DNA from 3 places in the Streptomyces sp. NPDC048295 genome. Region 1 is predicted to be linked to each of the others. Evidence: riboswitches for the same ligand, from Rfam matches in the RefSeq annotation. Region 1 holds a riboswitch; each other region holds the start of a gene.

What was found. A riboswitch is a leader RNA that binds a small molecule or an ion and turns the genes downstream of it on or off. The one in region 1 is predicted to bind thiamine pyrophosphate.
Region 2: another riboswitch for thiamine pyrophosphate. It lies ahead of thiO (glycine oxidase ThiO); the one in region 1 lies ahead of thiC (phosphomethylpyrimidine synthase ThiC).
Region 3: another riboswitch for thiamine pyrophosphate. It lies ahead of AB0D53_RS33995 (thiamine ABC transporter substrate-binding protein); the one in region 1 lies ahead of thiC (phosphomethylpyrimidine synthase ThiC).

What each region holds. Positions count from the first base shown of each region.
Region 1 is NZ_JBEZLL010000004.1:161,689-172,059, reverse strand. It holds gene AB0D53_RS07420 (cytochrome ubiquinol oxidase subunit I) at 1-163, opposite strand, end outside; gene hisC (histidinol-phosphate transaminase) at 456-1,532, opposite strand; gene AB0D53_RS07410 (LacI family DNA-binding transcriptional regulator) at 1,906-3,018, shown strand; gene AB0D53_RS07405 (metallophosphoesterase) at 3,192-4,250, shown strand; gene AB0D53_RS07400 (hypothetical protein) at 4,433-5,257, shown strand; gene thiC (phosphomethylpyrimidine synthase ThiC) at 5,389-7,164, opposite strand; TPP riboswitch at 7,157-7,290, opposite strand; gene AB0D53_RS07390 (YibE/F family protein) at 7,361-8,695, shown strand; gene AB0D53_RS07385 (SsgA family sporulation/cell division regulator) at 8,777-9,214, opposite strand; gene AB0D53_RS07380 (helix-turn-helix domain-containing protein) at 9,316-10,086, opposite strand; gene AB0D53_RS07375 (DUF5326 family protein) at 10,330-10,371, opposite strand, start outside.
Region 2 is NZ_JBEZLL010000006.1:342,623-352,993, reverse strand. It holds gene AB0D53_RS12070 (DUF4396 domain-containing protein) at 1-435, opposite strand, end outside; gene AB0D53_RS12065 (deoxyribonuclease IV) at 681-1,535, opposite strand; gene pknB (Stk1 family PASTA domain-containing Ser/Thr kinase) at 1,542-3,458, opposite strand; gene AB0D53_RS12055 (thiazole synthase) at 3,569-4,363, opposite strand; gene thiS (sulfur carrier protein ThiS) at 4,367-4,603, opposite strand; gene thiO (glycine oxidase ThiO) at 4,600-5,784, opposite strand; TPP riboswitch at 5,782-5,894, opposite strand; gene AB0D53_RS12040 (hypothetical protein) at 5,946-6,290, shown strand; gene AB0D53_RS12035 (FAD-dependent oxidoreductase) at 6,319-7,575, shown strand; gene AB0D53_RS12030 (peptide-N4-asparagine amidase) at 7,687-9,435, shown strand; gene AB0D53_RS12025 (Rv2175c family DNA-binding protein) at 9,479-9,844, shown strand; gene thiE (thiamine phosphate synthase) at 9,953-10,371, shown strand, end outside.
Region 3 is NZ_JBEZLL010000030.1:86,173-96,543, forward strand. It holds gene frr (ribosome recycling factor) at 53-610, shown strand; gene AB0D53_RS33985 (phosphatidate cytidylyltransferase) at 610-1,695, shown strand; gene rlmN (23S rRNA (adenine(2503)-C(2))-methyltransferase RlmN) at 1,789-2,895, shown strand; TPP riboswitch at 2,951-3,067, shown strand; gene AB0D53_RS33995 (thiamine ABC transporter substrate-binding protein) at 3,142-4,254, shown strand; gene AB0D53_RS34000 (iron ABC transporter permease) at 4,380-5,993, shown strand; gene AB0D53_RS34005 (ABC transporter ATP-binding protein) at 5,996-7,021, shown strand; gene AB0D53_RS34010 (SRPBCC family protein) at 7,211-7,663, shown strand; partial or broken gene AB0D53_RS34015 (Rossmann fold nucleotide-binding protein) at 7,674-8,741, opposite strand; gene AB0D53_RS34020 (hypothetical protein) at 8,794-9,978, opposite strand; gene AB0D53_RS34025 (ATP-binding cassette domain-containing protein) at 9,960-10,371, opposite strand, start outside.

The DNA.
Region 1 (10,371 bases):
TCGCTCTGAGGTACTTCTCGTTGTTCGTGCGGACCCAGGCGGTCTGCAGGCCGGCGGTGAGCGCGGCGAGAGAGATCGTCAGGGGGACGAACAGGAAGTGATAGACGGTAGTGATACCGAACTGCCATCGCGCCAGGGTTTCCGGCGCCAGAGCCAGCTCCACGTCGTCTTCTCCTTACGTCGCCGTAATCACATCGGCAGTTTGCCCTTTAAATCCGACCGATCACGGGAGGAACAGGACACGCTTGTGAACGCGTTCACATTCACAAGCATTATGACGCACAGACTTTCGGGACGTTCGGGCGGGGTACCCCTCTTGGGACGTTCCGATCAATCCACCCGAACCAGACGCCCCTGGAGCACCGCGGACCCCAGGGAACGAGAAGGCCCCGTACCTCGTCGACGAGGTACGGGGCCCGGATCCCCTGATCGCGCGGACGGACCGCGCGACCGCCCTACAGCTCCTTGCGGTACGACTCGGCCACCTTCAGGAACAGGTCGTTCGCCTCGTCCTCCCCGATCGTGACCCGCACACCCTCACCCACGAACGGCCTGACCACCACTCCGGCCCGCTCGCACGCCGCGGCGAAGTCCGCGGTGCGGTCCCCGAGCCGCATCCAGACGAAGTTCGCCTGGGAGTCCGGTACGGTCCACCCCTGACCGGCCAGCGCCCGCTGCACCCGCTGACGCTCGCACACCAGCGAGCCCACCCGCCCCAGGAGTTCGTCCTCGGCACGCAGTGAGGCGACCGCCGCGTCCTGCGCGAGCTGGCTGACCCCGAAGGGCACCGCCGTCTTGCGCAGCGCCGCCGCCACCGGCTCGTGCGCCACGGCGAAGCCGACCCGCAGCCCCGCCAGGCCGTACGCCTTGGAGAAGGTCCGCAGCACCGCCACATTGGGCCGGTCCCGGTAGATCTCGATGCCGTCCGGCACCTCGACGTCCCGGATGAACTCCCGGTACGCCTCGTCGAGCACCACGAGGACATCGCCCGGCACCCGGTCCAGGAACCGCTCCAGCTCGGCCCGGCGCACCACGGTGCCGGTCGGGTTGTTCGGGTTGCAGACGAAGATCATCCGGGTGCGGTCCGTGATCGCGTCCGCCATCGCGTCGAGATCGTGCACCTCGTCGGTCAGCGGCACCTTCACCGAGGTCGCACCGCTGATCTGCGTGATGATCGGGTACGCCTCGAAGGAGCGCCAGGCGTAGATGACCTCGTCACCCGGGCCCGAGGTGGCCTGGAGCAGCTGCTGCGCCACACCGACCGAGCCGGTCCCGGTGGCGAGGTGCGACAGAGGCACACCGAAACGCTCGGCCAGCTCGTTCATCAGGCCGGTGCAGGCCATGTCCGGGTAGCGGTTGAAGTTCCCGGCCGCGGCCAGGGCGGACTCCATCACCCCAGGCAGCGGCGGATAAGGATTCTCGTTGGAGGACAACTTGAACGCGACCGGTCCGCCGGCCGCGGCCGGCTTGCCCGGTACATAGGCGGGGACGCCGTCCAGCTCGGCGCGCAGCTTGGGGCTCGTCTCGCTCACCGCAGGTCCTCCTCGACCGTCTCTGTACACATCAATACTGCTCACCTTATGAGGATTGAGCGCCGCTGCGAATGGCCCCGGGCGCCCAATCGTCCGGTGCGACCGGGAATGGGGGGAGCGCTTCCCCTTACGGCGCGCGCCGGTGGCTCACTCCGTGGCGCGCGTCCCTCGAAAAGGTGAGATGAGACCTCTTCGAGACATCGACCATTTAGTAGGCCCATCGACTTCGGCACATGACACACTACGGTCAGGCCCATCAACATCCTTGGTTTTCAAGGCATTTGACCATTAACGATCATGCAAAAACGTGCCTGTCAACGAGTGAATATGCGACCGGGCCTACCGCCCCTCCGAGCCCTACTATCGGCTCGCCATGACAGCAGCAGGGAAGCACCAGGTGAGCCGGACGGACACACCCCGGCGCGGCGGCCGGCAGGGACGAGCGGGAATCCGGGATGTGGCCGCCGCCGCCGGAGTCTCCATCACGACCGTCTCCGACGCGCTCAACGGCAAGGGCAGGCTCCCGGACGCCACCCGCCGCCATGTCCGCGAGGTCGCAGAGCGCCTGGGCTACCGCCCTTCCGCCGCGGCCCGCACCCTCCGTACCGGCAAGTCCGGCCTCATCGGCCTGACCGTGACGACCTACGGGGACGAACCCTTCACCTTCACCGAATTCGCGTACTTCGCCGAGATGGCCAGAGCGGCCACCTCCGCCGCGCTCGCCCGCGGCTACGCCCTCGTCATCCTGCCCGCCACCTCACGCCACGACGTCTGGTCGAACGTCGCGCTCGACGGCACCGTCGTGATCGACCCCTCCGACCAGGACCCGGTCGTCACCGAGCTCGTGCGCCAGGGGCTGCCCGTCGTCTCGGACGGCCGCCCGGCCGGCACCCTCCCGGTCACCGCCTGGGTCGACAACGACCACCGGGCCGCCGTGCTCGACCTGCTCGACCATCTCGCCGCCGCCGGGGCCCGCCGCATCGGTCTGCTCACCGGCACCACCACCGACACGTACACCCGCCTCTCCACCAGCGCGTACCTCCACTGGTGCGAGCGCGTGGGCCAGGACCCGGTGTACGAGTCGTACCCCGCCCACGACCCGTGCGCGGGCGCGGTCGCCGCCGACCGGCTGCTCGCCCGCCCGGACCGGCCCGACGCCGTCTACGGGCTCTTCGACCCCAACGGCACCGATCTGCTGGCGGCGGCCCGCAGGTACGGCCTGCGCGTCCCGGAGGACCTGCTGCTGGTCTGCTGCAGCGAGTCCACCGTGTACGCGACGACCGAGCCCCCCATCACCACCCTCTCGCTCAAGCCGCGCAGAATCGGCACGGCAGTCGTCCAGCTCCTGATCGATGCCATCGAGGGCGTGGCTCAGGACGGACCGGTGGAGCAGGTCATACCGACCGAACTCATCGTGCGGACCTCCTCGCAACGCCGTCCACCCCGCACCACGGTCAGCGCGCCCCGTTCCCCGGCAGGGGATTGATCAGGCGATTTCGGACCAATCGGCTGGTGAACCCGACGTGCGTCCGGATTCACCACCCCTGGTGCGTCACACAGCACGATCCGCATTCCTATGATGGGCGCACGACACCGCGGACCGCCCCGACCAGCAGGGCCCGTCAGGTGTACGGCGGCGCGACGGTGGTGGAGGGGTCGATGACACAGGGGGCCGGTCAGGAACCCGTGGTGCGGACTGCGACGTTGCGCGACTTCCGCGTACCGCCCTATGCCCAGACCCCGGTGCCGCCATCACCACCGCACCCGGGCAACGCCGTGCCCGGCGGCGAGCCGCCGGAGGGGTACACCCCCACCGAGCGCGACCTTCCCGTGATCAACCGCGGCGACACCCTGCAGGTGACGGCCGTCCCCGACCCGCGGCCCGTACCGGACCAGGGCCTCGGACCGCTGTACGTGGTCGGCGACGTCCACGGCTACCTGGACGAGCTCCACGCCGCCCTCGCCGAGCAGGGCCTGATCGACGCCGACGGCAAGTGGTCGGCGGGCAATGCCCGGCTCTGGTTCCTCGGCGACTTCACCGACCGGGGCCCCGACGGCATCGGGGTCATCGACCTCGTGATGCGCCTGTCCGCCGAGGCCGCGGCCGCCGGGGGCTACTGCAAGGCCCTGATGGGCAATCACGAACTCCTGCTCCTGGGCGCCAAGCGGTTCAACGACACCCCGGTCAACTCCGGTGCGGGCACCGCCACGTTCCAGGCCGCCTGGCTGCTCAACGGCGGTCAGAAGAACGACATGGAGCGGCTCCAGGACGTCCACCTCCAGTGGATGTCCCGGCTCGACGCGATCGTCGAGGAGGACGGGCATCTGCTGATGCACTCCGACACGACGGCCTACCTCGAATACGGCACCACCATCGAGGACGTCAACGACACGGTGCACGCCATCCTCACGCGTAACGACGCCGATGAGTGCTGGGACCTCTTCCGCAAACTCACCAAGCGGTTCGCCTTCCGCGACGAATCGGGTCCGCAGGCCGTCCGGGAGCTGATGGCGGCCTACGGCGGACAGCGCATCGTCCATGGTCACAGCCCCATTCCGTACCTCCTCGGAGAGGTCGGTTCGGAGGACGGCGAGGACAGCTCCGGCCCCGTGGTCGAGGGTCCGCACGTGTACGCGGACGGGCTCGCCATCGCCATGGACGGCGGAGTGACCATGGCCGGAAAGCTGCTGGTCGTCCAACTGCCCCTGCATGACTGACGTTCTTCCGGGAAGACGCTCCCAGGAACTGAGCACGCCGAACACCGGGCCTATTTGCGGAAACCCCCTGTCACCCCGTGCCGTGAGCGCTCTACCATCGGCGTATCAGTAGCAGGCTCTCCTCCGTTTCCGCCCAACTGCCAGTCCTGAGCGGGCAGTCAGGCTCGACGGAGCATCGGGGGATGCACATGAACAGCGCTCCGCACCTGCTGGCCGAGGACCGACCCGAGTACGAGCGGATCCTCGACGACGCACTGCGCCATGCCCATGAACGACCAGATCTGGCCGCGGTCGGCGAGCGGCTCAACGCCGTACAGCTGCGCACCATGGCGCTGGACGCCACCGAGTTGATCACCTCCACGGCCGCCACCGAGTACAAGCACTATGTACAGGCCCGAGAGGAACTGCGCGGCCCCGCCGACGGGGAGGACCAGGACCCGGGCCCCGGGTTCACCGCCACCCGTCCGCATCAGTCGGGCGCCGGCATAGGAGCCGTGATCACGGTCCTGGCGCCGGTGCTCGCCGGTACCGCCGCGTTCATATTCCTGCTGGCCGGCTATCTGCTGAGACTGCTCGACCCGCCTCCTTCGTTCGCCTCCACCATGGTCTCCGCCGGCTGGTTCTTCGCGGCGGTCACGGCCGCAGCCATCCTGGCCGCCGCCGCCGGGCTGCTCATCACCGCGCTGCGCAACGGACCGGACTCGCAGCCCGTCGACGAGGAGGAGGACGAGCTGCCGGAGGACGTGGCACGGGCCAGGGAGGCGTGGCGTCATGCCCTGCTGGAGCGCGGCATACTGCCGTTCCTGCGGGACGCACTCGCCGACCCCGAGGCCGCTCCCGCCGCGCGCACCCCGCTGCCCTCGGCGAACCGCATCCCGAAGGTCGGCTACAGCCGGCCGGACTTCTCCAGCCCGGGCGACGGACCGGCGGCGGGCCCCCGCCCGACGTTCACCTCACCGGACTTCACCAGCCCCGACTTCGGCGGCCCCGAGCACGAACTGGACTGACCGGCTCCGCACGGCTCGACGGCGGGGCCGGTCGCCTCGACGGCGGAACCGGTCGCCCGGAAGCCGGAGCCTTTGGAGCGACCGCCCGGGCCCGTCCGGCCGTGATCCGCCGGACGGACCCGAGTCCCGGATCAGTCCGCGATCGGCAGATAGACCCGGTTGCCGGACGCCGCGAACTCCTTGGACTTCTCCGCCATGCCCGCCTCGATCTCCGTCTGCGAACCGCCGTGCTCACGCCGGATGTCCTGGGAGATCTTCATAGAACAGAATTTCGGTCCGCACATCGAGCAGAAGTGCGCCGTCTTCGCCGGCTCGGCAGGCAGCGTCTCGTCGTGGAACTCCCGCGCGGTGTCCGGGTCGAGAGCCAGATTGAACTGGTCCTCCCAGCGGAACTCGAAACGGGCGTCCGAGAGCGCGTCGTCCCAGTCCTGCGCCCCCGGGTGGCCCTTGGCGAGGTCCGCAGCATGCGCCGCGATCTTGTAGGTGATGACGCCGGTCTTCACATCGTCCCGGTTGGGCAGGCCGAGGTGCTCCTTCGGCGTGACGTAGCAGAGCATCGCCGTCCCCCACCACGCGATCATCGCCGCGCCGATGCCCGAGGTGATGTGGTCGTACGCCGGCGCGACATCGGTGGTCAGCGGGCCGAGCGTGTAGAACGGCGCCTCCTCGCAGATCTCCTGCTGGAGGTCGATGTTCTCCTTGATCTTGTGCATCGGGACATGGCCCGGGCCTTCGATCATGGTCTGTACGCCGAACCGCTTGGCGACCGCGTTCAGCTCGCCCAGCGTGCGCAGTTCGGCGAACTGCGCCTCGTCATTGGCGTCGGCGATCGATCCGGGACGCAGCCCGTCGCCCAGCGAGTACGTCACGTCGTAGCTCGCGAGAATCTCGCAGAGCTCCTCGAAGTGCTCGTACAGGAAGGACTCCTTGTGGTGCGCGAGGCACCACGCCGCCATGATCGAGCCGCCCCGGGAGACGATGCCGGTCTTGCGGCGGGCGGTCAGTGGCACGTACGGCAGGCGCACGCCGGCGTGGACCGTCATGTAGTCGACGCCCTGCTCGGCCTGCTCGATGACGGTGTCCTTGTAGATCTCCCAGGTGAGTTCCTCCGCCCGGCCGTCGACCTTTTCGAGGGCCTGGTAGAGCGGAACGGTGCCGATCGGCACGGGGGAGTTGCGCAGAACCCACTCACGGGTGGTGTGAATGTTGCGGCCGGTGGACAGATCCATGACGGTGTCGGCGCCCCAGCGCGTCGCCCACGTCATTTTTTCCACCTCCTCCTCGATGGAGGACGTCACCGCGGAGTTGCCGATGTTGGCATTGACCTTCACCAGGAACCGCTTGCCGATGATCATCGGCTCGGTCTCGGGGTGGTTGACGTTGGCGGGCAGCACGGCCCGGCCGGCCGCGATCTCCTCCCGCACCACCTCGGGCTCGACGTTCTCCCGGATCGCCACGTACTCCATCTCCGGGGTGATCTCGCCCCGGCGGGCGTACGCGAGCTGGGTCACCGGCTGCCCGTCGCGGCTGCGGCGCGGCAGGCGCGGGCGGCCGGGGAAGACCGCGTCGAGGTTGCGCAGCCCGCCGCGCGGCGAGGTGTGCTTGAGCCCGTCGTCCTCCGGACGGGCGGGGCGGCCCGGGTACTCCTCGGTGTCGCCGCGGGCGACGATCCAGTTCTCCCGCAGCGGTGCGAGACCGCGGCGGACATCGGTCCCGACGGCGGGATCGGTGTACGGACCCGACGTGTCGTACAGCGTCACGTCCTTGCCGTTGGTGAGGTGCACCTGACGGACCGGCACCCGGAGGTCCGGGCGCGAGCCCTGGACGTACCCCTTGTGCCAGCCGATGGACTTCCCGGCCTCGTCGCTCTGGTTCGAGGCAGGCGTGCGTGCGTCCGCTGTGGTCATGAGACCTACTCCCTACGCCGGCATTACCCGGTAACAGGTTCGGCGGTCGGCGCAGCCCTTCCCGTACGGACGTACGGATATCAGCGCCCTCTCAGCCCGGTGCTCCGAGCTCCCGCGTGTGCAAAGGTCCCTCCACGCTAGCGCCCCGTCCGGCGTGATGAACAGAGGGCCCGTCCCTTCTTGCGATGATCGGCCGGTGACGTCCCTCCATATCGACCACGAACCGCAGGGCCATCAGCAGGGCCATCAGCACGGCCACTCGCACAGCCACGGCCCTGCCGCACCCGTCTCCAAACATCTGCGCAAGGTCATCGCGGCCGTACTGATCCCGTTCGCCGCCGCCGTGCTCGTCGGCCTGGTGGCGCTCTGGCCGGGCGGTGCGCCGGCGCACGAGAGAACCGGCGTCGGATTCGACCGGCAGACCCAGCAGGGAAAGGTGGTGAGCATCGACATGGTGGACTGCAAGGAAGTGAACGCGGTCCAGACACCCCTGGGCGGAGACACCACACCGCCCTCGGGAAGCGGAAGAGGACCGTGCAGGAAGGCCACGGTCGAGGTGACGAGCGGTCACGACAAGGGCCGCACCTTCGTCGAGATCGTCCAGCCCGACTCCCCGCGCCAGTTGCGCCAGGGGCAGGGCGTGGTGGTGTCGTACGCACCGGACGCGCCCCACGATCTGCAGTACTCGGTGACGGACGCCAACCGGAAGTTCCCGATGGCTCTGCTGGCCGGGATCTTCGCCCTGGTCGTGGTCGCGGTGGGCCGCATGCGCGGGGTGATGGCACTGGTCGCGCTCGCGGTGTCGTTCGCCGTGCTGACCCTGTTCATCCTCCCGGCCGTTCTCCAGGGTTCGAATCCGCTGCTCGTCGCGGTGGTCGGGGCCAGCGCCATCATGCTGATCGCGCTCTACATGTGCCACGGCCTGACCGCCCGCACCTCGGTCGCGGTGATCGGCACGCTGATCTCACTGCTGCTGATCGGACTGCTCGGGTCGCTCTTCATCGGCTGGGCGAGCCTGACCGGCAACACCGATGACAGCACCGGCCTCATCCACGGCCTGTACCCGCACATCGACATGAGCGGTCTGCTGCTGGCCGGTGTCATCATCGGTTCGCTCGGGGTGCTCGACGACGTGACAGTGACCCAGACCTCGGCGGTCTGGGAACTGCACCAGGCGAACCCGACGTTGGGTGTGCGTGGCCTCTACCGGGCAGGGATCAGGATCGGACGCGACCACATCGCCTCGGTCGTCAATACGCTGGTGCTCGCATACGCGGGCGCCGCGCTGCCGTTGCTGCTGCTGTTCTCCATCGCGCAGAGCAGCGTGGGGACGGTGGCCAACAGCGAGCTGGTGGCGGAGGAGATCGTACGAACGCTGGTCGGCTCGATCGGACTGGTCGCCTCGGTGCCGGTGACGACGGTGCTCGCCGCGCTGGTCGTCTCCGCGGACCGCACAGGGCTCGGCGCGGAAGCCGGAGCTTCGGCACCCGTACGGGCCGGGAAAGGCCGTCGTCGTAGGACGAAGCCCTGATCGTCTCAGCCAGGTGAACAATTCACCCATTCGGCAGGTACCGTGTTCGACCGGCGAGCCGGTCGGCGGCGCCCGTTCCCGTCAGCCGGCGTTCTGTTCCTCGGCGAGGATCCGGCCCAGGGCGTCCTCCAGGTTGCCCTCGAAGTCACCCAACGTGCACTCCTGCCCCAGCGGCACAAGCTTGTCGGTCCGGTCGAGAAATGCCACAAGCGGCGCCGTACCGGCCCGGAAGAGGGCTCGGTCCTCGCCGACCTGAAGCCGGATGTGTACGTCGGAAAGTCCCTCGGGCTCAGTGGGTCCGATGTGCACATCACCGTCACCACTGGGGCTGTTGAGGCCGTCGAGCAGCAGCTCACGGCCGAATGCCCAGGTGACGGGGGCGTCACCTGGCAGATGGAAGGTCATCCGGATCGCATACGGATCGCAGACCTCGTACCGGAGCTCCACCGGGATCCGGAAAGAGAGTTCCTCGGAAACGAGGAAGCTCATCATGACCTCAGCTTGAACCGACTCGCGCATCGTTCAACCCCGCAGTAGATGAATCTGGCCAGGAATGATCCCCCGTGGCCCTATTGACGCCATCGTGGTGCACGCGATAGCAGATCACAAGGAGTGATTTTTCAGATACTGATAGAGAACACGAACGAACGCAAGAGGTTGGCCACTTCGCCACGTAGTTGTTCGACTGCGGGGAGCAACCGGTTCTCCTGCTCCAGGGGTACGGAAATCGCCATCGCGGCGGCGGTGAATCCGGCTGTGATCGGGATGGCCGCGCAGACCGTGCCCAGGGCGTACTCCTGCCGCTCGATGACAGGTTCCATCCGCCCGAGCGAACGCAGTCGTTCGAGGAGTGCCGCGCGGTCCTTCACCGAGTAGCGGGTCAGCGGACGCACAGGGTGACGGTCCAGGTGGTCCTCGCGGGCCTTCTCGTCGAGCTGGCTCAGCAGGCACTGGCCGATCGCATGGGCGTGCCCGGTCTCCCGGAAGGACGCCCATTCGTCGACGGCGGGATTGGCGGGGGTGTCGGCGACCGCGACGAGTTCGATCTCGCCCTCGCGGTAGACGGCGCAGTACACCGGTGCGCCGATGATGTCCCGCCAGCGGCCCAGCGACTCGGCCATCCTGCCGCGGCGATTCTGCAAGGTCCCCTCGCCGACCAGGCGTTCCGCCGCGGTTCCCATGAGGAAGACGCCGTTCTCCCGGCGCAGATAGCCCTCGTGCGTCAGGGTGCGCAGCAGATGGTAGGCCGTGGGAAGAGGAAGCCCCGCCTCCCTGGCCAGCTGCTTCGCGGGCGCCCCGTCGCGATGGGCGACCACGGCTTCCAGCAACCGCAGCGCTCGCTGCACCGAACCGATCAGCGTCGGGGCAGCAGTGCTCGATGCCGTGGTCAACAGTCACCCCCAGGCATGGTGACGGGTGGTCAGCCCGCCTGTGGGGGCCGCCCCCACGGGCTGCCGCACGGCTGGGGCCCGGAGACCGGACGCCGTACAAACCACTGGTCACTGTGGTGACAGTCTGTTAACTCCCAGGCGCTGGCAGCGAACTTCCACTGTATCGGCCGGGTCCGCGGGGGACGTCGTTTCGCCTTCCGCTTAGCTCACCTGGGCTAACGCCCCGGCCGGTCTCCGATCGTCCTACCAGTCGCCGCGCGAGGAGGACGACGACATGAACTTGCG
Region 2 (10,371 bases), on a different contig from region 1:
GCGGCCGATCATCCACTTGTTGACCGGTGTGGTGGCGACGAAGGCGACGGCGAGCGAGAGCGCGAGCGCGCCCCAGAACAGTGCGTCCAGGAGGGTGGCGTCCATGGCGCCCGGCCACAGCGCGATCACGCCGTTGTCGATCAGCTCCATCACCGCGATGGACAGGGTGTCGGCGGCGAGGGCGACCCGCAGGGCGGTGCCGAAGTCGACGCCCGCCTTCAGGATGGAGCGCAGGGTCAGCGTGTAGCCGAAGAAGAAGGCCAGGACGATGGCGAGCGCCATCGTGGCCATGTTGCCCCAGCCGAACGCCGTGCCGATCACCATGCCGAGGATCTCGCCGATGGCGCAGCCGGTGAGGCAGTGCAGCGTGGCCCGCGCGGCCATGGCCCAGCTCACCTTGCCGGGGCGATGACCGGCGTGGGCGGAGTGGTCCATGTGGCTTGCGTGGTCTGCGTGCTCTGCATGGTCTGCGTGTTCGGTGTGGCCTGTGTGTTCGGTGTGGTTTGCGTGGCCCGAGTGGTCTGCATGGCCTGTGCGGTCCGCGTGGCCTGTGTGGTCCGCGTGGTGGCTGTGCTGCCCGTGGTCCGTGTCGTGCTGCATGGCGATCCCCCAATGCCGAGTAGCGGTTCCTGCCGACAGCAGGAACCGTATACCCCCATGGGGTATTCCTCAATGGGGAATCAGTCGTCGCGCAGCCGCTTCAGCCGGGCCACGTCCGCCGCGTGGCCCTCCTTGCCGCCCGGCGTCTCGATGATCAGCGGTACGCCCGCGGTCGCCGGGTGCGAGAACAGCTCACGGAACGGTCCCTCGCCGATGTGCCCGGCGCCGATGTTCTCGTGCCGGTCCTTGTGGGCCCCCACCACGTCCTTGGAGTCATTGGCGTGGATCAGTTTCAGCCGGCCCTCGCCGACCGTCGAGACCAGCAGATCCAGGGTCTGCCGCATGCCCGCCGGACCGGTCAGATCGTGGCCCGCCGCGTAGATGTGACAGGTGTCGAGGCAGATGCCGAGTTTCGGGTGGGCGTCGAGCGCGTCGAAGTACGGGCCGAAGTCCCAGGTCCGGGAGCAGAGCGAGAACCCCTGCCCGGCCGTCGACTCCAGCAGCAGAAACGGGTCGTCGTCATGGGTCAGCTCGTCCAGCAGCGGCCGCATGTGCGTGCGCACCTGCGCCAGGGCCTGCTCGCGCGGCCGGCCGCCGGTCGCCGATCCGGTGTGCACCACGACGCCCAGGGCGCCGATCTCGCGGGCCCGGCGCAGCGAGTGGCGCAGCGACTCCACGGACTTCTCGACCGTCGCCGCGGTGTGCGATCCGAAGTTGATCAGGTACGGGGCGTGGACGTACGCCGGTATGGACCCGGCGGCGCACTCGGCGCGGAACTGCTCGTCCTGGGCCGGATTGCCGACGGGAGTCGCCCAGCCGCGCGGGTTGGCGACGAAGACCTGGACGGCCTCCGCCCCCATCTCGCGGGCGTAGGGGAGGCCGGCCTTGGCGAGGCCGCCGGCCACCGGAACATGGCCGCCGACTGGGTTGCGCATGTGGATCTAGAGTCCCTTGGTCTTGATGGTGATGGTGCTGCCCTCGGGGGCCTGCTTGCCGCCGTCGACGGACTGGCTCGCGATGGTGTCGCTGAAGGACAGGAACGGGCGGTCGACCTTGACCTCGAAGCCCGCGTCCTTCAGTTCGCTCGTGGCCTCGTCGACGTCCTTGCCGGTGACGTCCGGGACGTCGATCATGCGCGGCCCTTCGGACACCGTCAGCTCGACGGTGTCGCCCTCGGCGGCCTCGCTGCCATCGCCCGGCGACTGCCGGGCGATGTCGCCCGCGACCTCCGGGGAATTGACCCGGCCGGGCAGCACCTTCGCCTTCAGCCCCTTCTCCTTCAGCGCGGCGGTGGCGTCCACCACCGACAGCCCGGTGACATCGGGGACGTCCACCGGGGTGCCCTTGCTGAGGACGAGGGCGATCGCCGAGTCCGGGTGGCGCTCGGTGCCCGCCACGGGGTCCGTACGGATCACGTCGCCCCGTGTCGTCGCCTCGCTGAACTCCTTGGTGACCATCCCGGGCACCAGACCGGCCTTCTTCAGCTCGGCCCTGGCGTCGGCGAGCGAGAGGTCCTGGACGTCGGGCACCTTCACGATCTCGGGGCCGCGCGAGACGACGAGCGTCACCGCGTCGTTGCCCCTGACGCGGGCGCCGGACTCCGGGTCGCTGCCGATGACCTTGCCGCGCTCCACGGTGTCGCTGTAGGACCGCTTGACGCCCTTGAGCTCCAGACCGGCGTCCGAGAGCCGCCGCTCGGCGTTCTTCTCGGTCTGGCCGAGCAGCGAGGGCACCCGGGTGAACTGCCCGGAGTTGATGTACCAGACACCGGTACCGATCCCCAGGGCCAGCAGCACGGCGACGACCACGGCGATCACGGAGCGCCGCGGCGCGCGACGGTCCCGGCCCGGCCCCGCGGTCCGTGGCGGCTGGGGCGGGGGCATCTCCAGCCGGCTGGTGTGGTGCGAGACGCCCTGGCCGGCCGGGAGCAGCCGCGGGATCACGCTGGTGCGGTCCTCGGCGGCGTCGTGCACCTCGGCGGTGGCCTGCGGCGGTACGGCGTCCAGCTGGGCGTCGGTGAGACCGGAGCGGGCCTCCCGGGTCCCGGCGAGCAGCTCGACCGCGTCGAACGGGCGGAGCTCGGGGTCACGGGCGGTGGCGCTCGCCACCAGGCCGTCGAGCGCGTCCGGGAGCCCCGGGACGGCGGCCGACGGCGGCGGGACGGCCTCGTTGAGGTGTTGGTAGAGGACCTGCGCGGGGGTGTCGCCGCCGTGCGGCTTGGACCCGGTCAGCATCTCGTACAGCACGACGCCGCAGGCGTACACATCGGTGCGGGTGTCGGCTGTGCCGTCCTCTATCTGCTCGGGGGCGAGATAGGAGACCGTGCCCAGGAGGGACCCGGTGGTGTCGGTGACGGCGCCGACCGCCCGTACGAGTCCGAAGTCGGCGACCTTGACCCGGCCGTCGTCCCCTATCAGGACATTCTCCGGCTTCATGTCGCGGTGCACGAAGCCCGCCCGGTGCGCCGCGCCCAGGGCGGCGAGGACCGGCTCCAGGATGTCCAGGGCGGCCCTCGGCTGGAGCGCGCCGCGATCGCGCAGCACGTCGCGCAGGGTGCAGCCCGCGACGTACTCCATCGCGAGATAGACGTACTGTCCCTGGGCGCCCTGGTCGAAGACCGCGACCACGTTGGGGTGCGCGAGCCGGGCCACGGACTTGGCCTCCCGGATGAAGCGCTCGACGAACGAGACGTCGGTCGCCAGCGCCGGGTGCATCACCTTGAGGGCGAGCACCCGGTCCAGCCGGGTGTCCACGGCCCGGTAGACCGTGGCCATGCCGCCCACGGCGATGCGGGCATCGACGCGGTAGCGGCCGTCGAGCAGCTGCCCGACGAGAGGGTCCTGGAGGGTCGTATCCACGCAGCGAGTCTACGAGCCGCCACGGACACGGCCCACGGGCCGGGGCACTCCCGGGGCCGTACTGCAGCCGAGCCGTGACAGGGACACGCACTCCACGCCGTACCGGCGGCTCAGAAGGCCGGGCGCTCCGGGTCCAGCACCGCGCGCCCCTCCACCGGCGACGACGCCTCGGCGAAGTGGCGGCGTGGAATCCGGCCGGCCCGGTACGCGAGGCGCCCGCCCTCCACCGCGTGGCGCATCGCCGAGGCCATCAGCTCGGGCTCCTGGGCCCGGGTCACCGCGGACGCCAGCATCACCGCCGAGCACCCCAGCTCCATCGCGAACGCCGCGTCGGAGGCCGTCCCGGCACCCGCGTCGAGGATCACCGGCACCCGGGCCTGCTCGACGATCAGCCGGAAGTTGTGCGGATTGCGGATGCCGAGTCCGGAGCCGATGGGGGAGCCGAGCGGCATGACCGCCGCGCACCCCACGTCCTGGAGCCTGCGGGCCAGCACCGGGTCGTCGTTGGTGTACGGCAGCACGGTGAAGCCGTCGTCCACCAGGATCTCCGCGGCGTCCAGCAGCTCGATCGGATCGGGCAGCAGCGTCCGCTCGTCGGCCACCACCTCCAGCTTGATCCAGTCGGTGCCGAGCGCCTCGCGGGCCAGCCGGGCGGTCAGCACGGCCTCGCCCGCGGTGAAGCAGCCCGCCGTGTTCGGCAGCACGCGGATGGAGAGCCGCCGCAGGACGGAGAGGACCGAACCCTGCACGGTCGGATCGAGGCGCCGCATCGCGACGGTGGTCAGCTCGGTGCCGGAGGCGGTCAGGGAGCGTTCCAGCACGTCGAGGCCGGCCGCCCCGCCCGTGCCCATGATCAGCCGGGAGCCGAAGGTGGCGTCACCGAGGGTGAAGAGGTCGTCCGGCACGGTTCAGCCTCCCTGGACCGCGGTCAGGACCTCGACGCGGTCACCGTCGAGGAGCGCGGTGGCGGACCACCGGCCGCGCGGTACGACGGTCTCGTTGACGGCGGCCGCGACACCGGAGTGCGCGGTGGTGAGCGTGGCGACGAGTGCCGCCAGGGTGGTGCCCCCGGCGAGGCGGCGGACCTCGCCGTTCACGGACACGGAGAGGGCGGCGGCCCCGGGGAGCGGTACGGGCTCGGTCATGCGGGCTGCTCCTGACGTGCGGAGACGGCGGGGGACGGGAAACGGCGCGGGGTGAAGGGGCGGGTCGGCTCGGGCGGCTCGCCGCCGGTGAGGAGCTCGGCCATGACGTCACCGGTGATGGGGGTGAGCAGCACCCCGTTGCGGTGGTGGCCGGTGGCGAGGTGGAGGCCGGGCAGGGCGGTGGGGCCGAGCAGCGGGGCGTTGTCGGGGGAGGTGGGGCGCAGGCCGGCCAGGGTCTCGGTGAGCGGCAGCTCGGTGATGCCGGGCACCAGTTCGTGGGCGTCCCGCAGCAGCTCGTAGACGCCGCCCGCGGTGACGGTGGTGTCCCAGCCCATCTCCTCGCTGGTGGCGCCGACGACCAGCTCGCCGTTCTCGCGCGGCACCAGATAGACATGACTGCCCCGGACCAGGGCCCGTACGGTCCGGCTCAGGAACGGCGCGTGCCGGGCCGGCACGGTCAGCCTCAGCACCTGGCCCTTCACCGGCCGGACCGGCGGCACGGCCTCGTCGGGCACCCCCGCCAGCCGGCCGCTGAGGCTGCCCGCGGCGAGCACGACCTGGTCGGCCACGAGCTCCGTACCCCCGGCGAGCACCGCCCCGGCGGCCCGGCCGCCCACCACGCTCAGGCGCTCCGCCCAGCCGCGGTGGAAGACCACCCCGGCCCGCTCGCAGGCGGTCAGCAGGGCGGCGGCCAGCCGGCGCGGATCGATCTGGTGGTCGCCGTCGACCCGCAGACCGCCCCGGACACCCGGCGCGAGCATCGGCTCCAGACGGCGGCACTCGCGGCCGGTGAGCCACTCCGATTCCAGGCCCGAACGCCGCTGCAGGGCGTGCAGGTCCCGCAGATGGGCGCGGTCGTCGGAGTCCAGTGCGACGGCCAGGGTGCCGCAGGCGCGGAAACCGGTCTCCCGCCCGCTCGCCGCCTCCAGCTCGGCCGCGAAGGCCGGATAGCGGGCGGCGGAGGCGAGATTGAGGCCCAGCAGCAGCTGTTCGCCGTAGTGGAGTTCGGTGACCGCGGCCAGCATGCCGGCCGCCACCCGGGCGGCTCCGCCGCCCGGTTCGGGGTCGGCGACCGCGATGCGCAGTCCGCGTTGCGCGGCCCGCCAGGCGGTCACCAGGCCGATGATCCCGCCCCCGATGACCAGGACATCGGATCCGTTTCCGTTCCGAGAAGAACGCATGGGCTTCCAGCCCCTCCCTTCGCCGGCATGACCCGGATCAGGTTCGTACGGTCGGAGGCCGCCCAGCCTCCCTCTCAGCCCGGTGCGTCCGGGCTCCCGCGAGTGCTTTACGTTGGCCACCCTAAACCCCGTCCGCCCGCCCCAGTAAGGGAGCAGCCGCCGTGGCCCGTTCGCTCGACGGACTCGTCCTGTCACCGGTGGCCGACCAGGCGCCCGGCCAGGTCGGCACCCGTACCCGCTTCACGTACCACGAGGAGGACGGCCGGATCTGGGCCGAGTACGCGGGCGGCGACGTGGTGCGCGGCCATCTCGTCGGCACCCGGACCGGCGACCTGCTCGACTTCCGCTACGTCCAGCTCAAGCAGGACGGAACGACGTCCTGCGGCCACTGCCACTCCACCGTCGTCGACCTCGCGGACGGCCGGGTCCGGCTGGACGAGCGGTGGGAGTGGGAGTCGCAGGAGGGCGGCGGGACGAGCACGGTCGAGGAACTCACCCTTTCCTGACGATCTGTCAGGTGCTTAAGGTGTACGGGTGAGCGAGCAGCAGCAGTCAGAGCAGCCGGACCGGCGGACACGAAGCCGCGTCGTCGTCGTCGGAGCGGGCATGGCCGGGGTGCAGACCGCGGTGGCCCTGCGCGAGCAGGGCTTCACCGGCCCCGTCACCCTGATCGGCGCCGAACCGCATCAGCCCTACGACCGGCCCCCGCTGTCCAAGGCGGTGCTGCTCGGCAAGGCCGAGGACTCCGCCTTCGACATCGACTTCGAGGCGCTGGAGATCGATCTGCAACTGGGCCGCGAGGTCACCGGTGTGCGCCCCGCGGCACACGAACTGGACACCCCGTCGGGCCCTGTTCCCTACGACGTGCTGGTGATCGCGACCGGTGCCGAACCCGTCGTCCTGCCCGGGGTCGAGGGTGTTCCCGGTGTCCACCTGCTGCGCACCCTCGACGACGCGGCACGGCTGCGGCCGGTCCTCGACGAGCAGCACGGCGTCGTGGTCGTCGGCGCGGGCTGGATCGGCGCCGAGTTCGCCACCGCGGCCCGCGCGGCCGGCTGCGCGGTCACCGTCGTCGAGGCCGCCGACCGGCCCCTCGCGGGCGCGATGCCCGCGGAGGTCGCCGCCCCGATGGCCGCCTGGTACGCGGAGACCGGCGCCGAACTCCTCACCGGCGCCCGGGTCGACCGCGTCGAGCCGGGCCGGGTGGTCCTCGCGGACGGCCGTACGGTCCCGGCCGCAGCGGTCGTCGTCGGGATCGGCGCCCGGCCCGCCACCGGCTGGCTGGCCGGCTCCGGCATCGAGCTCGGACCGGACGGATCGGTGACCGCCGACGAAGCGCTGCGCACCTCGCTGCCGGATGTGTACGCGGTCGGCGACTGCGCCTCGTTCCCCTCCGCCCGGTACGGCGAACGCCTGCTCGTCCACCACTGGGACAACGCGCTCCAGGGCCCGCGCACCGCCGCCGCCAACATCATCGGGGCGCTCGCCGGGGACGGCGCGGCGCCGGCGGTCTACGACCCCGTGCCGTACTTCTGGTCCGAGCAGTTCGACCGGTTCGTGCAGTACGCGGGCCACCACGGGAGCGCCGACACCCTGCTCTGGCGCGGCGATCCGGCCGAGCCCGCCTGGTCGGTGTGCTGGCTGCGCGACGGCGTGCTGGTCGCGGTGCTCGCCGTCGGCCGGCCGCGCGACCTGGCGCAGGGGCGCAAACTCATCGAGGCGGGGGCGCGGCTCGATCCTGCGCGGGCCGCCGACCCCTCCGTACCGCTGAAGTCGGCGGTCCGTCAGTAGCGCGCCGCCGGGCGTGCGGAGCGTCCGGAGTGCGGGCAAGCTCTTGGACGGCGGCCGGAATTGGTGCACCGTACATCCTCTGGATCACTCGCCCGCTCCCGGAGGAAGCACATGTTCCGACACAGATGGGTCCGCGCCCTGCGCCGGATCTGCGTGGTCTCGGCCTCGATCGCCCTGGCCGGCGGCGCGCTCGCCGTCCCGGCGAACGCGGGCACCGCCCCGAGGCCCGGCTCCAACCCGGCCGTCGACTACCAGGACCCGGTCGACGCGCTGCCGCCGGTCTCCCGGCCCGACACCGCGCACTGCTCGGTCACGGCCGTCGAGCACGACTTCGGCAACACCCTCGGCGGGCCGCCGTACACCACCACGCTCACCCCGCCCGACACCTGCGAGGGCCCCTGGAACAAGGTCGTCCTCGACTGGTCGGCCAGCGTGAAGGGGCGTCAGTACGATCGTCTCGCCGCGGTGTTCGTGGGCGGCGCGGAGATCTTCCGCACCAGCACCGCCGAGCCCGACGAGGACGGCATCAGCTGGCACGTCGCCAAGGACATCACCGACTTCGCGCCGCTCCTCAAGGACCCGCAGAAGCTCCAGCTGGACCTCGGCAACGTTGTCAACGACACCTACACCGGTGTGTACAAGGTCAGGCTGACGATCACGTACTACCGGGCCGACAAGCACCACCCGGCCGCGCGGACCGCCGACCGGATCGTCCCCCTCGGCACCACCGGGTCCGACAGCGCCCCCTGGATGAGCGTGGGCAAGGGCGGCTCCACCAGCACCGACGTCACCTTCCCGCGCAACCTGACCGCCGCGCGCCTCCAGGTGTACGCACGCGGCGGCGGCTGCGACGAGCAGTGGTTCGACGCGGTCCCCGACGACCTCGCCGCCACCGCCCCGGACTACCTCTGCGGCGGCGGCCCCTACCGCGAGGTGCAGATCGCCGTGGACGGACGGCCCGCGGGCCTCGCCCAGCCGTACCCCGTGGTCTACTCCGGCGGCATCGTCCCGACCCTGTGGCGGCCCGTCCCGGCCATCGACCAGTTCAGGACCGAGGCCTACGACATCGACCTGACCCCCTTCGCCGGTGAACTGGCCGACGGCAGGCCGCACGCCATCAGCATCACGCCGTACGGAGCCGCCGACACCTGGATCGTCGACGGTTCGCTCTTCCTGAGCACGGACGCGCACGCGGCCCGTACGAGCGGCAGGGTCACCGTCGACACGCTCGGCGACGAGCCGGTGGTGAGGACCGTCCGGACCCCGCGCGGCGACGGCTCCACCCATGTCGCCGTGTCGACCGGGCGCTCCTGGAGGATCTCCGGCTACGTCCGGACCTCGAAGGGCCGGGTCACCACCACCGTCGAGCAGCAGTTCTCGTACACCAACGAGGACACGGTCTCCAGGACCGGCCAACAGCAGACGATGCACCAGCGCGACCACGGCGCCACCACGGTGACGACCAGCACCGGCGGGCGCGCCGAAGCCCGGCGGCACGCCTGGTCCTACCCCATCGACGTCGACATGGACATCCCGCTCTACGGCGACTACGACAACTACGAGCTGAACGCGGCCGTCACCCAGCGCCGTGTGCTCCTCGACACGTCCAGGACGGGCTCCGGGCACGGCTGGCGCACGGACGCGGTCACGGACGACACCATGGACTCGACCGGCAACCTCGCCCGCGAGAACGGCGCCGTCCGGGCCGCCGACGGCGCGTCGTCCGAGACGTACCGGGGCACCACCGACACCGGGACCTGTTACGCGCGCTCCCTGACGACCGCGCACGGCTGGGTCACCGGGGACCGGCGGAGCCACTGCCGGGTCCCCGACGTGGTCCGGGAGGCCCTGAAGGGCTGAGTCCGGGTATCGGCTGTCGGTGCGGGATGGCAGGCTTGTCCCCGTGACCGAGATTGACGCAAAGATCGATGCTCTCGTCCCCGCCTGGCTCCACCTGCCCGACATCGCCGAAATGCTCGATGTCGAGGTGACGCGCGTGCGGCAGCTGGTCAAGGAGGGCCAGCTGATCGCCGTACGACGTGGTGAGAACCGGACGCTTCAGGTGCCTGCCGCCTTCATCGACGGCGACAAGGTGGTCAAGGGCCTCTCCGGCACCCTGACGCTCCTGAGGGACGACGGCTACAACGACGCAGAGATGCTGGAGTGGCTCTTCACCCCCGACCCGACCCTGCCGGGCACCCCCGCCCAGGCACTGAGCGAGAATCGCGGCACGGAGGTGAAGCGCCGCGCCCAGGCGCTCGCCGTCTGACCGCCGGCCGCAGGTGAGGGGCGGGCCGCGCGACACCGCGCGGCCCGCGCCCCCGCACCGTCCGGCGCAGGCCGCTCCACGAACGCTCTCCCAGGGGGGAACCGCACCATGTCCACGCCTCGCGCGCTGCTGTCCGACGCCCGGCTCTATCTGTGCACGGACGCCCGCAGGCGCCAGGGCGACCTTCCTGCGTTCCTCGACGCCGTCCTCGCCTCCGGGGTGGACATCGTCCAGCTCCGGGACAAGGGCATGGAGGCGGCCGAAGAGCTCGACCACCTGGCCGTCCTCGCCGACGCGTGCCGGCGCCACGGCAAGCTCCTCGCGGTGAACGACCGGGCCGATGTCGCCCACGCCATCGGCTCCGACGTGCTCCACCTCGGCCAGGGGGATCTGCCGGTGCCCGCGGCCCGCGCGGTTCTCGGCGAGGACGTGCTGATCGGCCGCTCCACCCATGCCCGCTCCGAGGTCGACGCGGCCGTCGCCGAGCCCGGCGTGGACTACTTCTGCACCGGCCCCTGCTGGCCCAC
Region 3 (10,371 bases), on a different contig from region 1:
ACCCGCCGGGCCCGGGCACGACGGGCCCACTCAAGACACGCAGGAGCACGTGGTGATCGAAGAAACCCTCCTCGAGGCCGAGGAGAAGATGGAGAAGGCCGTCGTCGTCGCGAAAGAGGACTTCGCCGCGATCCGCACCGGCCGTGCGCACCCCGCGATGTTCAACAAGATCGTCGCCGACTACTACGGCGCGCTGACCCCGATCAACCAGCTCGCCTCGTTCTCGGTGCCCGAGCCGCGCATGGCCGTCGTGACGCCGTTCGACAAGACCGCGCTGCGCAACATCGAGCAGGCGATCCGTGACTCGGACCTCGGCGTCAACCCGAGCAACGACGGCAACATCATCCGGGTGACCTTCCCGGAGCTCACCGAGGAGCGCCGCCGCGACTACATCAAGGTCGCCAAGGGCAAGGCCGAGGACTCCAAGATCTCCATCCGCGCCGTGCGCCGCAAGGCCAAGGAGACCCTGGACAAGCTGGTCAAGGACAAGGAGTCGGGCGAGGACGAGGTGCGTCGCGCCGAGAAGGAGCTCGACGACACCACTGCGAAGTACGTCGCGCAGGTCGACGAGCTGCTCAAGCACAAGGAAGCCGAGCTGCTCGAAGTCTGATGAACGACTCTTCCTGGGGCGCCCCGCAGGGAGCCGGCCACTGGGGTGCGCCCGAGATGCGGGCTGCCCCGGCGGGTCCTGCTTACGATGTGCATGACGCCCAGCAGACTCGGCCCATGCCCATCGTGCCGGACGATCCCGACGCAGGTAGAGACGCTTACGACCGTGATGACCGGGGCCAGGGGGCCGGACGCCTGAGCGGCGGCCCCCTGTTCCGTGACGAGAAGCCGCAGGAGCCCATGTCCACCGCGCCGCCGTCCCCGCAGAAGAAACGTGCGGGCCGTGACCTGCGAGCCGCCATAGGGGTCGGTGTGGGGCTCGGCGCCGTCATCGTCGCCTCGCTGTTCATCGTCAAGGCCGTCTTCGTCGGTGTCATCGCCGTCGCCGTCGTCGTGGGCCTGTGGGAGCTGACCTCCCGGCTCCAGGAGCGCAAGGGCATCAAGGCGCCGCTCGTCCCGCTGGCGGTGGGCGGCGCGGCGATGGTGGTCGCCGGCTACGCGAAGGGCGCCGAAGGCGCCTGGGTGGCGATGGCGCTGACCGCGCTCGCGGTGCTCGTCTGGCGGATGACCGAGCCGCCCGAGGGCTACCTCAAGGACGTCACGGCCGGTGTGTTCGCGGCGTTCTACGTACCGTTCCTCGCCACGTTCGTCGCCATGCTCCTGACCGCCGACGACGGGCCGCAGCGGGTGCTCACCTTCCTGCTGCTGACCGTGGTCAGCGACACGGGTGCGTACGCCGTCGGCTGGCGCTTCGGGAAGCACAAGCTCGCACCGCGCATCAGCCCCGGAAAGACCCGGGAGGGACTCTTCGGGGCCATCGCCTTCGCGATGGTGGCCGGTGCGCTGTGCATGCAGTTCCTGATCGACGGCGGTTCCTGGTGGCAGGGGCTGCTGCTCGGGCTCGCCGTCGCGGCCAGCGCCACGCTCGGCGACCTCGGCGAGTCCATGATCAAGCGGGACCTCGGGATCAAGGACATGGGCACGCTGCTGCCGGGGCACGGCGGCATCATGGACCGGCTCGACTCGCTGCTGCCGACCGCCCCGGTGGTCTGGCTGCTGCTGGTGCTGTTCGTCGGCTCCGGCTGAGATCGCGCCGCTGACCTGCGATTCTTCGAGTGCGGGCCCGCTGTCCACAGGACGGCGGGCCCGCACTGTTCCGTCTGCGACACTGGATGAACCATGCCTAAGCCCGGAGAACTCACTTTCGTCGCGCCCCGCGGAGCCAAGAAGCCGCCGCGGCACCTCGCCGACCTCACGCCCGCCGAGCGCAAGGAAGCCGTCGCCGCGATCGGCGAGAAGCCGTTCCGCGCCCAGCAGCTGTCGCAGCACTACTTCGCGCGGTACGCGCACGACCCGGCCGAGTGGACCAACATCCCGGCCGCGTCGCGGGACAAGCTCGCCGAGGCGATGTTCCCCGATCTGATGTCCGTGGTCCGCCACATCAGCTGCGACGACGACACCACCCGCAAGACGCTCTGGAAGCTGCACGACGGGACGCTCGTCGAGTCCGTCCTGATGCGCTACCCGGAGCGGGTGACGATGTGCATCTCCTCCCAGGCGGGATGCGGGATGAACTGCCCGTTCTGCGCGACGGGGCAGGCCGGTCTCGACCGCAATCTGTCGACCGCCGAGATCGTCCACCAGATCGTGGACGGGATGCGGGCGCTGCGCGACGGGGAGGTTCCCGGCGGCCCGGCGCGGCTCTCCAACATCGTCTTCATGGGCATGGGCGAGCCGCTCGCCAACTACAACCGGGTGGTCGGCGCGATCCGCCGGCTGACCGACCCCGAGCCGGACGGGCTGGGGCTCTCGCAGCGTGGGATCACCGTCTCCACGGTGGGCCTGGTGCCCGCGATGCTCCGCTTCGCCGACGAGGGCTTCAAGTGCCGACTCGCCGTCTCGCTGCACGCCCCGGACGACGAGCTGCGCGACACCCTCGTCCCCGTGAACACGCGCTGGAAGGTGGGTGAGGTGCTGGATGCCGCGTGGGAGTACGCGGAGAAGTCCGGCCGCCGCATCTCCATCGAGTACGCGCTGATCCGTGACATCAACGACCAGGCCTGGCGCGGTGACCGGCTCGGCCGGCTCCTCAAGGGCAAGCGGGTGCACGTCAACCTGATCCCGCTGAACCCCACGCCCGGTTCCAAGTGGACCGCCTCGCGGCCCGAGGACGAGAAGGCGTTCGTCGAGGCGATCGCGGCCCACGGGGTGCCGGTGACCGTGCGGGACACCCGTGGCCAGGAGATCGACGGAGCCTGCGGGCAGCTGGCGGCGGCCGAGCGCTGAGGCCACTCCCGAACGGGCCCGGGAGCCCGTGTAGCCTGGGCCCGAAATCAACTTCATATTCCGACAGGGGAGCGCCACAGCGCTGAGAGTGCGGCACCGAGGACAGGTCGGCCGCAGACCCTCTGAACCTCGCCCGGGTCATTCCGGGTAGGAAGTTCGGTCATCAACTCATGCTGTTGCGCCCTGCCCGCTTCTCCGCGGGCGGGGCCGCGTCTCTTCCTGGCCAAAACCCAGGAGGAATCCACAATGAGCACCACTCGCAGGACCAAGCAGCTCGCGGCATCGGCCGCCGCCGCCGCGCTCGGCGTCACCGCACTCGCCGGGTGCGGCAGTTCCGGCGATCAGTCCGCCGGATCCGGCGGCACGAAGGGCCCGGCCTCCAAGACCGTGACCCTCGTCAGCCACGACTCCTTCAACGCCTCCAAGGACGTACTGAAGGAGTTCACCGCGGAGACCGGCTACACCGTGAAGGTGCTGAAGAGCGGTGACGCGGGTGTCGCGCTCAACCAGGAGATCCTGACCAAGGGCTCCCCGCGCGGCGACGTGTTCTTCGGCGTCGACAACACACTGCTCTCCCGCGCCCTCGACAGCGGGCTCTTCACGCCGTACGAGGCGAAGGGCATCGACCGGGTCGCGGCGGACACCCTGCTCGACGCGGACAAGCACCGGGTCACCCCGATCGACACCGGCGACATCTGCGTCAACTACGACAAGAAGTACTTCGCCGACAAGAAGCTCGCGCCGCCGCAGTCCTTCGCCGACCTGGCGAAGCCCGCGTACAAGAACCTCCTCGTCACCGAGAACGCCGGAACGTCCTCGCCCGGCCTCGGTTTCCTCCTCGGCACCGTCGCCACCTACGGCGAGAAGGGCTACCAGGACTACTGGAAGAAGCTGAAGAGCAACGGCGTCAAGGTCGTCGACGGCTGGGAACAGGCGTACAACGAGGAGTTCTCCGGCTCCGCGGGCGGCAAGAAGGCCAAGGCCGACCGGCCGCTCGTCGTCTCGTACGCCTCCAGCCCGCCCGTGGAGGTGCTGTACGCGAAGCCGCAGCCGGCCGAGGCGCCGACCGGTGTCGCCACCGGGACCTGCTTCCGGCAGATCGAGTTCGCCGGCCTGCTGAACGGTGCGAAGAACGAGGCGGGCGGCAAGGCCCTGCTGGACTTCCTGATCGGCAAGAAGTTCCAGGAGGACATGCCGCTCAACATGTTCGTGAACCCGGTCACCAAGGACGCGAAGCTGCCGGAGCTCTTCACGAAGTTCGGCGCGACGGTGGACAGGCCGACGACCGTGGCCCCGGACCTCATCGCCAAGAACCGTGAGCAGTGGGTCCAGTCGTGGTCCTCGCTCGTAGTGAAGTAACGAAGACCCCCGTACGCGGACCGGCCGCGGGCGGGGAGGCTCCCCGCGGCCGGCCGGTCCGGCCTTCGCGGGCGCGGGGCGCTCGTGCGAAGGCCCGGCGCGGGAACGCGGTGCGGCTCGGCCTGATGGCCGTGCCCCTCGCGTTCTTCGCGCTGTTCTTCGCCTACCCGGTCGCCGCGATCGTCGGCCGCGGCCTGAAGGTGGACGGCGTCTGGCAGTTCGGCCGGATCGGCGAGGTGCTGACCCGGCCGGACATCCGCGAGGTCCTCTGGTTCACCGGCTGGCAGGCGCTCGCCTCGACCGCGCTGACCCTGTTGATCGCGCTGCCGGGCGCCTATGTCTTCGCCCGTTTCGACTTCCCCGGCAAACAACTGCTGCGGGCGGTCGTCACGGTGCCGTTCGTCCTGCCGACCGTGGTCGTCGGTACGGCCTTCCTGGCGCTGCTGGGGCGTGGCGGATTCCTCGACGAACTCTGGGGCGTACGGCTCGACACCACCGTCTGGGCGATTCTGCTCGCCCATGTCTTCTTCAACTACGCGGTGGTGGTCCGGACGGTCGGCGGGCTGTGGGCCCAGCTCGACCCCCGGCAGGAGGAGGCCGCCAGGGTGCTGGGCGCGGGACGGTTCGCCGCCTGGCGTCGGGTCACCCTGCCGGCCCTCGCGCCCGCCGTGGCCGCGGCCGCGCTGATGGTCTTCCTCTTCACCTTCACCTCCTTCGGTGTCGTGCAGATCCTCGGTGGTCCCGGTTTCTCCACGCTGGAGGTGGAGATCTACCGGCAGACCGCGCAGCTGCTCGCCCTGCCGACGGCCGCCGTGCTGACACTGGTGCAGTTCGCCGCGGTCGGCGCGATCCTCGCCGTGCACGCGTGGACCGTACGGCGCCGGGAGGCCGCGCTGAAGCTGGTCGACCCGGCGCAGACCGCGCGCAGTCCTCGCGGCGCCGGGCAGTGGGCGCTGCTCTGCGGGGTGCTGCTGACCGTACTGCTGCTGATCCTGCTGCCGCTCGGGGTACTCGTCGAGCGCTCCTTCGACACCGGCGGCGGGCATGGTTTCGACTTCTACCGTGCCCTGGCGTCCGTGGACGCGGGCGGTGGTACGTTCCTGGTCGCGCCGCTCGAAGCGATCTGGAACTCCTTGCAGTACGCGCTGGTCGCGACGGTCATCGCGCTCGTCATCGGCGGGCTGGCCGCCGCGGCGCTGACCCGGCGCGCCGGGCGCCTCGTGCGCGGCTTCGACGCGCTGCTGATGCTGCCGCTCGGGGTGTCCGCGGTCACCGTCGGCTTCGGCTTCCTGATCACGCTGGACAAGCCCCCGCTGGATCTGCGGACCTCCTGGATCCTGGTGCCGCTCGCCCAGGCGCTGGTCGGTGTGCCCTTCGTCGTACGGACCATGCTGCCCGTGCTGCGTGCTGTGGACGGGCGGCTGAGGGAGGCCGCGGCGGTCCTCGGGGCGTCGCCGCTGCGGGCCTGGCGTGAGGTCGATCTGCCGCTGGTGCGGCGGGCGTTGCTGGTCGCGGCCGGTTTCGCGTTCGCCGTCTCGCTCGGCGAGTTCGGCGCGACGGTGTTCATCGCGCGGCCCGACCGCCCGACGCTGCCGGTCGCCGTGGCCCGGTTGCTGGGGCGGGCCGGGGAGCTCAACTACGGCCAGGCGATGGCCCTCAGCACCATCCTGATGGTGGTCTGCGCCGTCTCGCTGCTGCTGCTCGAACGTATCCGCACGGACCGGTCCGGGGAGTTCTAGAGATGCTGACACTGGAATCGGCCATGGTCCGCTTCGGCGAGCGGGCGGCGCTCGACGCGGTGGACCTGGAGGTCGCCGAGCACGAGATCGTGTGTGTGCTGGGGCCGAGCGGGAGCGGCAAGTCCACTCTGCTGCGGGTGGTCGCCGGACTGCACCCGCCGGACAGCGGCCGGGTGTTGCTGGACGGCGCCGACCAGGCCGGGGTGCCGGTGCACCGGCGCGGTCTGGGCCTGATGTTTCAGGACCACCAGCTCTTCCCGCACCGGGACGTCGGTGCCAACGTCGCGTTCGGGCTGCGGATGCACGGGGTGTCGCGCCGCGACCAGGAGCGCAGGGTCGGCGAACTCCTGGATCTGGTGGGCCTGCCCGGCGCCGAACGGCGTGCCGTCGCCGCACTGTCCGGCGGCGAGCAGCAGCGTGTCGCCCTCGCGCGGGCCCTCGCCCCGCGCCCCAAGCTGCTGATGCTGGACGAGCCGCTCGGCCAGCTCGACCGCGGCCTGCGTGAACGGCTCGTCGTCGAACTGCGCACGCTCTTCGGGCAGTTGGGTACGACGGTGCTCGCCGTCACGCACGATCAGGGTGAGGCGTTCGCGCTGGCCGACCGGGTGGTGGTGATGCGCGACGGACGGATCGCCCAGGCGGGCACCCCGCTGGAGGTGTGGCAGCGGCCCGCCTCCGCGTTCGTCGCCCGGTTCCTCGGCTTCGACAACGTGGTCGAGGCGACGGTGAGCGGTGCCGTCGCCGACACGGTGTGGGGCAGGGTACCGGTGGCCGAGGGCTCGCCGCAGGGGGCGTGCGACCTGCTGGTGCGTCCGGCCGGGGTCCGGATCGGCGCCCCGGACGAGGGGCTGCGCTGCGTGGTCGGGACACGTACGTTCCGGGGCAACCACGTCGCCGTACGGCTGTTGCCGGAGCGCGGTCCGGTCCTGGAGGCGGAGTGCGCGCTGCGGGACGCGCCCGAGGAGGGCGCGGCGGTCGGGGCGGGCTTCGACGCGGCGGAGACCGTCGTGCTGCCCGCCCGCTTCTGACCGGGCGCGTTCACCGCACCGGATCAGAAGCGGGCGGCCCCGGTCGCGGGATCCGGCCGCCGGCCGGACGATTGCCTGATGCCCCGGAGCGCGGTTCCGGTAGCCCCCGGGGTCCTTCGGCACGTCCTCGCGGGCAGTCCCCGGGGGGCGTGCGGCAGATCCGGAACGACTCCGGGAAGGACAGGGACAATGACCGAGTCAGCACGCGAGGGCATCGACATCACCCGCATCCTCGACGCCCCGCGGGAACGCGTCTTCGAGGCCTGGACGACGCCCGAGCACTTCGCGGCCTGGTTCGGCGGCGACGCCGAGGTGCCGCTCGACCGGGTGTCGATGGACGTCAGGCCCGGCGGCGACTGGAGCCTGGTCATGGTGGTACCGGGCACCGAGATGCCGTTCCACGGGGTCTATCGGGAGGTGGTGGCACCCGAGCGGCTGGTGTTCACGATGAAGGACGCCTCCGCGCCCGCGGACGGTGACGGCGAGATCATCACCGCCACCTTCACCGAACGCGGCGGCAGAACCACCGAGCTGGTCTTCCAGCAGCGCGGCGGCAACCTCACGCCCGAGCAGTACGCGGCGGCCGAGGACGGCTGGGAGGCATTCTTCGACGCGTTGGTGGCCCGGCTCGCGTCCTTCTGACCGGGTGGTCCTACGCCGCCGACAGCCGGGCGAGTGTCCCGGGGCCTCGTCCGCCGTGTCCAACGAGCGCGATCCGGGACTCCATCGCCCGGCCGGCGGCGTGCGAGTCCAGTGATCGAGGCCGACCAGCACCATCGGGGTCGGTCCGCCGAGGGGGCCGTAGTGGTTCGGCGTCGCGTTGTCGAAGATCTCCTGTACGGTGCCGGCCGCGCCGGGCAGGAAGATCACGCCCACTGTGAAGAGGGCCAGCAGCCCGTCCTCGCGCGGTGCGTCGGCGAAGTACTTGGCGATGCGGTCCGCGAACGGGTTCGGCGGCTCGTGCCCGTAGAACCAGGTGGGGACGGAGACGGAATTGCCGCCCGGCCGGCGCCTGCGTACGTCGCGAAGGCGGCCGGCGCCCGGTCGGTGACCGACGGGGTGAACGAGGGCACCGCGGCCGGCACGGGGTCGGGGCGCGGCGCCGCGTACGCCCCGAGGTTCGCGGCCTCCATCGCGCCGGGCCCGCCGCCGGTCGCCACCGTGGGACCGTCCCGGGCCAGGGCCCGTCCCGGCCGGGCCGCCGCCGCGTACGGGGCGCTGCCTCGGGCCGTGGCGTGGCCGCCCAGCACCCCGACCACCCGGGCGCCGGTCGGGAACTCGTCCAGCGCGTCGGAGACCGCGTCGTCGTGGAGGGCCCGCAGCATCGAGGCGAGGGTGTCGCCGCCCGCCCGCGTCTGCCGGAACCAGCGGTGGGCGCGGGCGTCGGGTGTCGCCGCGTAGCCGCCGTCCGGCAGCCCGGCGCAGAGCGCGTCGGGGGAGTGGAGCAGGCCGCGGTACGGATCGAAGGGGGGCCGGGCACCGGCGGGAAGACGAAGGCGCCGTCGGCCCGTACTTTCGCGACCGTCCCGGGCGCCATCCGGCAGCCGAGGAGGACGGCGCCGGCCGTGTCGGCGGCCGACAGGTCGGCGCCGCGGTCGGTGAGGTCGACGGACTGGACCCGGTGGCCGGCGAGAGTCCCCGGGGCGACCGCCGCGTCGAATTCGGCGAGCGACTCGATCTCGGGGCCGGGCGGGGGACTGGCGTTGTCCGCATTGTCCACGTCGTCATGCTGTGCAGCCGCCGGACCGGCCCCGGTCCGGCGGCACGCGTCCTCAGGCCGTCAGCGGCAGTGCGGCCAGCTCCGCGATCAGCCAGGTCAGCGGGGCGAAGACGAGCAGCAGCGCGACGGTGCGCAGGGCCGTCGCGGCGCGCAGGGCCGACGCCGGGGCACCGAGCCGCAGCAGCGCCTGCGAGGTCTGCTCGCGCGCCTGCCTCGCCTCCAGGGCCGAGGTCAGCAGCGTCGCCGTCGTGCAGCCGAGAACGAGCACCGCGCCCAGCTCCGTGAGCGGGCCGAGGGGATGTGCGTCCGTCCCGTACAGCGCGTAGCCGGCCACGGCCGCGGAGAGCACCGCGCAGACCACGCCGAGCGGCCGGCCGATCCGGCGCGCCTCGTCCATCAGCACCCGGCCCGCCAGCAGACGTACGGCGCCGGGGCGGGCCGACTGCAGCAGCCGTCCGCACAGATGGGCCAGGCCCGGACCGGCCACGGCCAGCCCGACCGCCGTCAGCGTCCAGCCCACCAGTACCCCGGCCGGGGTGGCGTCGAGCCTGCCGGGCAGCGGGAGCAGGCTGTGACCGTCGCCCCGGCTCATGTACGCCTCGACGGCGAGGCCGGCCGCGGCCAGCGCCACGCCCCACGGCAGCCCCGTCGGGGGCGCCGCCGGATCGGGTGCCTCCGGCTCCGTCAGAACGTCCGAGGAGGTGTCGTCCGGGGCCGCCGTCGAGACCGGTCCGGCGCGCAGCGCGAGCGCGCTCGCACCGGCCGCGGCCACCGGGACCAGGGCCAGCAGCACGAGCACGGCGGCGAGCGGCAGCGGGGCCCCGGCATCGAGCGGCCCGGCCGCGGCGCCGTCGAAAGGCAGCCCGGTCAGGTCACCGCGCAGATGCAGGAAGAACAGCAGCGCCACCATCGACCCGAGGGTGCAGGAGACGGCGGTGGAGACCGCGGCGAGCAGGGCGAGCCGGACCGGCCCGAGGCCCACGGCGGACAGTCCCGAACGCGGCCGGGTGCTCGGGTCCGTACGAGCCACCGCGACCGCGAACTGCACGGTGGCGGCGAGCGGCACGAAGCACCACAGCAGACGCAGCACTGCCGCGGTGGAGTGGGCGGGGTGCCCCGACGCGTAGCTCAGGGTGCACAGCAGGAGGAAGCCGACTCCGGCGGAGGCGGCGGCGACCAGCAGCCGCCGCAGCAGGACCAGCGGATGGGAACCCCGGGCTAGACGGAGAGCGAGCACGCCGCACGGCCCTCCGTATCGGATACGGCGGGCAGGGCGACGGTGGCGACGCGGCGGCCGTCCAGCAGCGGGACCGTGCGGTCGGCGAGGGCGGCGATCTCCGGGTCATGGGTGGCGAGCACGATCGTGATGCCGTGCGAACGGGCCGCGCTGGTGAGGGTGCGCAGCACGTGCGTACGGTCGCTGCGGTGCAGGGTCGCGGTCGGCTCGTCGGCGAAGATCACCGTGGGGGCGGCGGCCAGGGCACGGGCCACGGCGATCCGCTGGCGCTGCCCCTGGAGCAGGGTGTGCGGCCGCTGCTTGGCACAGCCGCCGATGTCGAGCCGCTCCAGCCACTCCAGGGCGGCCTTCTTCGCCTCCCTGCGCGGGGCGCCGCGCAGGAGCAGCGGAAGG